Hymenobacter tibetensis: one gene and its partner. The main gene of each other region encodes a partner of the protein of the gene in region 2 in a complex. Links are inferred from orthologs where the notes say so. Each region holds a gene or a part of one and is shown on either strand. Other genes may lie near its edges.

Region 1 (3,173 bases), 400 kb from region 2 along the record:
GTTTTCCTGGCTACCAGCCGACGGATGCTATCAAAGCTGAGCGCGACAATGTGGGGGCATACGTGGATGCCGAGTTGAGCATAACGCCACAGTGGCTGGTGGCCGCTGCCTTGCGCTATGAATACTACACTGACTTTGGCAGCACGCTCAACTACAAACTAGCCACTCGCTACAACCTGACCGAGTTTTTGACGTTGCGCGGCACGTACAGTACCGGCTTCCGGGCACCTTCGTTGGCTCAGGTCAACTTCAACTCCACGTTCACTAACTTCATTCAGGGGCAGCCCGTGGAAGTGCTGCTGGCTCGCAACAACAGCGCCGTTACGCAGAAGCTGGGAATTCCGAGCCTCAAGCAGGAAACCTCTAACAGCGCCAACATCGGCCTGACCAGCCGTATCGGTTCCTCGCTAAGCTTAACCTTGGACGGTTACTACATCAAGATCGACGACCGGGTGGTGCTCACCAGCCAGTTCTCGTCCGAAGACCCGGTGATTGGGCCTGATTTGCAAGCGTTGAACGTAGGGCAGGCGCAGTTTTTTGCCAATGCAGCTTCCACCGAGTCGTTGGGCTTGGATGCCGTGTTGAGCCACACGCTGGCGCTGAGCAACGGCCGATTGAACTCCACGCTGGCCGCCAACTTCAACCGCCTGCGCATCGACCGGGTACGGACCTCGGGCCGCCTAACGGGGCGCGAAGACGAATTTTTCGGGCCGCGTGAGCAGGCGTTTGTAAAAGCCTCGGCGCCACCGTCCAAAATTAATCTCACGTTTGACTATCAACTGGGCCGCTTTGGGGCACTGCTGCGCTTTGTGCGGTTCGCTGATGTGAAGCTAATTGGGTATGACGGCCTAGATCAGGTTTATGACTCCCGCATCACCACCGATTTAGCGCTGAGCTATTCTCTCACCGACCATTTGCAGCTCTCCGTGGGTAGCTCCAACCTGTTCAACCGCTACCCGTCGTTCTTCAACCCGCAGGTAACGGAAACCGGCGGTGCCTGGGACCCGGTGCAGATGGGCTCGAACGGCCGGTTTTACTTTGCTAAATTGCAGGCGCGTTTCTGAGGTGATTGTTAGTTGCTGATTGTTGGTTGCTGGTTGTCAGTTCGTTTTCGAAATGGCAGCCAGCTTCTTTTTACGGCATCATCTATCCACACTCACCCATCAACAACTAACAAGCACTAATTCAATGAGAATAAGATCCACTACCGTACTCGGTATCCGCCACAACGGCGAAGTAGCGCTAGGCGCCGACGGGCAGGCCACCATGGACAAGCACGTAGCCAAAAGCAACGTGCGCAAGGTCCGCAAGCTGCAAGACGGCAAAGTCGTGACAGGGTTTGCCGGCTCCACCGCCGATGCGTTTATGCTGCTCGATAAGTTCGAGGAGAAACTCAATGGCTACGGCGGCAACCTGCGCCGCGCTGCTATTGAGCTGGCCAAGGAATGGCGCAAAGACCAGTACCTGCGCAAGCTGGAAGCCATGATGGTGGTAGCCGACCGCGACGAACTGCTCATCATAGCCGGCTCCGGCGACGTGCTCGAACCTGACTCCGACGTGGCCGCCATCGGCTCGGGTGCTATGTATGCCCAGGCCGCCGCGCTGGCCCTCAAAAAGCACGCACCTCACCTCACAGCCCGCCAGATGGTAGAAGATGCCCTGCACATTGCCGCCGACATCTGCATCTACACCAACCACAACCTCATGATTGAGCAGCCGGTATAGTTGAGTAGCCTACCCGAATAGATATGCCGCCAAGCGAATCCAGCTCACTCAAACGGTCTGTATGAAGAAAAAAGCATTTGACTTTGAAGCCTTAGGCGAATCATTGCGGGCTGACACGCAGGAGTTCTTGGATACGTATGGCTCCAAGCATCCCGAGGACGGCCCTATCTTGGCGTTCTGCTTGTACTTCGATTCGCAGATCGATGGTGCCGGAATGGTTCTACCTCAGAAAGGTCTAAGCCAGGATATAACTGTTGATGATACGGCTACTTGGTTTCAATACGCTGACCATATTCAGGCAGAGCATTCGGAACAGACATTGGAATTATTAAGCCAGTACGAGGAATGGTTTAACGATGATGACCGGCCAGAGGAAGAGCAGGAACTAGTAGTGGAACAGTTTCATCAAATGATAACAAGCGTGATGCAGCGCTTGACGTTTGAGAAGCTACCTAAAACCGATGACTTCGTGTTCTATGCCGATGGTATGGACGAAGACTACGAGCAGTGGAACGCTACTATTCCGCCGGCTCTTGTGAAAAAACACTTCGACCAATAAGTAGCTCAAGCATTCCTTTTTTGTGAGGAACCCAGCCGCAGTTGTGCGTTATTCAGAATCTTCGATATAGCGCGCAATTCTTGAACGATTCCCGGTTGTAATTTGATTGTACACCGCACACCCACTAATACCGAACATACACGCAATGCAAATCACCAACTTCCTCAAGCACCACTACCGCCACTTCAACGCCGCTGCTTTGATTGATGCCGCCGAAGGCTACAACAAGCACCTCGCCGAAGGGGGTAAGATGATGATAACGCTGGCGGGCGCCATGAGCACCGCCGAAATGGGCATCCAGTTGGCCGAGCTGATCCGGCAGGACAAGGTGCAAATCATCAGCTGCACCGGTGCCAACCTGGAAGAGGATATCTTCAACCTGGTAGCCCACGACTTCTACGAGCGAGTACCGCACTACCGCGACCTAACGGCGGCCGACGAGCAGGCCCTGTTGGAGCGCCACATGAACCGCGTTACCGATACCTGTATTCCGGAAGAAGAGGCCATGCGCCGCCTGGAGCACTCGGTACTGAAGTTCTGGGAGCAGGCCGACAAAGCCGGTGAGCGGTACTTCCCCCACGAGTTCTTCTACCAGATTCTGAAATCGGGCGAGCTGGAGCAATACTACCAGATTGACCCCAAGGACAGCTGGATGCTGGCTGCCGCCGAGAAAAACCTACCGATCATCTGCCCCGGTTGGGAAGACTCCACGTTGGGCAACATCTTCGCGGGTCACGTTATCAGTGGCGACATTAAGAACGTGCACACCGTGCGCACCGGCATCGAGTACATGATTTACCTAGCCGACTGGTACACCCAGCAAGCCACCGACGAAAGCAAAGTTGGCTTCTTCCAGATTGGCGGCGGCATTGCCGGCGACTTCCCGATC
Region 2 (3,171 bases):
AGCAAAGTTGGCAGTATCGGGTATTTCCGGTAATCATTCGGTGGGTGTGCTTGCTGATGTTGGCGCCGTTTTCAAACACCCAGAGCAAGACTTTACGGTTGGCTTAGCAGCACGCAACGTAGGATACCAACTCAAGCCGTATGCTGGTGCTAGTAGGGAGCCCATGCCTCTGGATGTCCAGATTGGGGCCTCTATCAAGCCCGAGCACATGCCGTTGCGGTTTACTATTACCGCGCATCATTTGCAGCAGTTCGACATTGTGTATCTGGACCCCAACCAGCGTGGCCAACTCGATGAGAACGGCGAAAGCATAAAGAAGAAAAAGACGGTTGGTGATAAAATTGCCCGGCACTTTGCAGTGGGTGGAGAGCTGATTCTAGGCAAAAACCTCAACCTGCGGGTCGGCTACAACCACCTGCAGCGCCGCGAGCTGCGCCTCGACAATGTAAGTGGCGGCGCAGGCATTGCCTTTGGCGTGATGCTGCGTATCAGTCAATTTCAGCTCGACTACACGCGCGCTGGCATGCATGCCAGCGGAGCTGCCAACTACTTCACTATTGCGCGTAACCTGAACACGCTGTTCACCAAAACGCAGTAACTCGGCGCTACAGTAAGACGCGTCTTGCTCCTGAAGAAAGGGCAGAAAGCAAAATCCAGCGAAGCAACTGGCAAAACCGTACGTGTATCTGTTGTTACTACGCAACAGCAGGGCGTCCTATTCACAACAGGACGTTTATTACTTTTCGGAAAGATTTTATTGATCGACTTTTCTTATGCTTGATTCCAGCAGTTTCCTTACCCCGGCCCAAATTGTGGCCGAGCTTGATAAATACATCATTGGTCAGCACGAAGCCAAGCGCCACGTTGCCATTGCTCTGCGTAACCGCTGGCGCCGGTTGCATGCCCCCGCCGACATGCAGCGCGAAATTGTGCCCAACAACATTCTGATGATAGGCTCTACCGGCGTCGGTAAAACAGAAATTGCGCGCCGCCTAGCCGCCATTGCCGATGCCCCCTTCACCAAAGTAGAAGCCTCTAAATTCACGGAAGTAGGCTATGTTGGCCGGGACGTGGAAAGCATGGTTCGCGACCTAGTGGAGCAATCAGTGAACCAAGTGAAGCAACGCCGCAAAGAAGCTGTGAAAGTACAGGCTGCGCAAGCTGTTGAAGATCTGATTTTGGATGCCCTTATTCCGCCTGTGAGCAGCGGTGGTTCAATAAGCAAGCCTTCTGTGGGTTTTGGCAGTCTGCCTGACGGCTCCACCATGCCCGACTCCGACTACGAGCTAAACGAACGCACGCGTGAGAAATTCCGCGACAAAATTCGCAGCGGCGAGTTAGACGACCGTAAAATCGAAATCAAAGTGCAGCAAGGCGGAGCACCAGGTATTGGTGTTGTTGGCGGTGCTCCGGGCATAGATGAAGCTTCCATGGCCGGCTTGCAGGACATGCTAGGCGCAATGATGCCCAAGAAAACGCGCAAGCGGAAAGTCACTATTGCAGAAGCGCGTAAGATTCTGCTGGACGAAGAAGCCGCCAAGCTCATCGACATGGATGAGGTGAAAGATGAAGCTATTCGGCAAGCTGAAAATGCAGGTATCATTTTCATTGATGAAATTGATAAAGTAGCGAGCCGGAGCAGCAAAGGCGGTGGCGGCCCCGATGTTAGCCGTGAAGGCGTGCAGCGCGACCTGCTACCGATAGTTGAAGGCTCGGCCGTGAGCACCAAATACGGCATCATCAACACCGACCACATTTTGTTTATAGCTGCCGGAGCCTTCCACGTAGCCAAACCGTCTGACCTAATACCGGAGTTGCAAGGCCGTTTCCCTATCCGGGTGGAACTTCAAAGTCTTACCAAAGATGACTTCTTCCGCATCTTGAAAGACCCAAAAAATGCTCTTACCAAGCAATACGAAGCTCTGTTACTAGCCGAGGATGTATTTCTGACGTTCGAGGATTCTGCTTTGGAGCGCTTGGCAGAAATAGCGTTTGAAGTGAATGCCGAAGTGGAAAATATTGGAGCGCGCCGGTTGCATACGGTTATGAGCCGCTTGCTCAACGATATTCTCTTCGATGTACCAGATCTTATCGGTCCCAACGCCCACATCCTCATCACCCGCGAATTAGTAGACGAGCGCCTACAAGGCATGGTCCGGAACCGCGACGTATCGCAGTATATTCTGTAAAATAGCTTCGCTTGAACAAGCGAAAAAACAAGTGCCGTCAACGGACAAGTGACTCTCCGCGTATCTAGTGCGGGGCTTCTTTTGGCCACTGACGGCACTTTTCGTTTATCCTGTCATCTGTTTCGCATGCACTACTACATCATTACCGGCGCCAGCCGTGGTTTAGGCAAAGCACTAGCCGAAGCTGTGTTACGCCAATCTGATACACATGTTTTGGGAGTGTCACGCCACGCTACTATCACGCACGAGCGGTATCAACACCAGCCGCTCGACCTATCCGACATCACAGCAGTAGAGAACAACCTACACAAAGTGTTCCCTGCCTGTCCGGGCGCCGCTAGCATAACGCTCATCAATAATGCTGCGGTGTTGGGTAACATTGGCTACCTAGGTGAGCATCAGAACGAGCATTTCGAATTTGTGTTCAATGTCAATGTAATAGCACCCGCTATGCTAATGAACACCTTTCTAAGTGCTTATTCCCAGCAAACCAGTATCCCTCGTACCATCCTAAATATCAGCAGCGGAGCCGCCCAACGTGCCGTAGACGGATGGGGAGCCTACAGTGCCTCCAAAGCCGCTCTTGATGCGCTAACTCGCACTGCACAGAAAGAGCAAGACTTACGAGGCTCTGGAATCCGCTTACGCAGCTTGTCACCAGGCGTGCTAGATACTGCTATGCAAGAGCACATCCGAGATGCTGATGTTCACAGCTTTAGCGAGGCTTCTAAGTTTTCTGCCTTGCATGCAGAGGGTAAACTACTAGAGCCAGAGGTGGTAGCAGATAAGGTAGTAGGGTGGCTGCAAAAGCCTAGCAGCTTTGGAGAGGAGACAATCGTAGGGCTGAAAGACCTTTAACGCGTGCTGCTAATACGTGCTCTTCTATCAGCTGCTAGTTGAATAGTCTATAAAAGTTTGCTTCTCAACTCTGAAAGTAAAACTAGAGTAACTAAGCAACTGTATTGTGAGCGGTATTGTCCTA

What was found.
Region 1: the proteins of hslU (region 2) and hslV are in contact, whole or in part, in a solved structure (PDB 1G4A), measured with the Escherichia coli proteins. The link is inferred for Hymenobacter tibetensis from one-to-one orthologs.

The regions. Positions count from the first base shown.
Region 1 is NZ_CP094669.1:3,978,241-3,981,413, reverse strand. Bases 110-2,956 are described here. They hold hslV (ATP-dependent protease subunit HslV), read left to right. Parts: upstream 110-1,188; coding sequence 1,189-1,725; downstream 1,726-2,956. Other genes in these bases: MTX78_RS15890 (deoxyhypusine synthase family protein), read left to right, coding at 2,430-2,956; MTX78_RS15895 (hypothetical protein), read left to right, coding at 1,787-2,284; MTX78_RS15905 (TonB-dependent receptor), read left to right, coding at 110-1,064. In the rest of the region: more of MTX78_RS15905, read left to right, coding at 1-109; more of MTX78_RS15890, read left to right, coding at 2,957-3,173. UniProt on the Escherichia coli protein: Protease subunit of a proteasome-like degradation complex believed to be a general protein degrading machinery. The complex has been shown to be involved in the specific degradation of heat shock induced transcription factors such as RpoH and SulA.
Region 2 is NZ_CP094669.1:4,374,236-4,377,406, reverse strand. What follows is about bases 137-2,981. They hold hslU (ATP-dependent protease ATPase subunit HslU), read left to right. Parts: upstream 137-773; coding sequence 774-2,189; downstream 2,190-2,981. Other genes in these bases: MTX78_RS17500 (SDR family NAD(P)-dependent oxidoreductase), read left to right, coding at 2,316-2,981; porQ (type IX secretion system protein PorQ), read left to right, coding at 137-598. Outside these bases: more of porQ, read left to right, coding at 1-136; more of MTX78_RS17500, read left to right, coding at 2,982-3,047. UniProt on the Escherichia coli protein: ATPase subunit of a proteasome-like degradation complex; this subunit has chaperone activity. The binding of ATP and its subsequent hydrolysis by HslU are essential for unfolding of protein substrates subsequently hydrolyzed by HslV.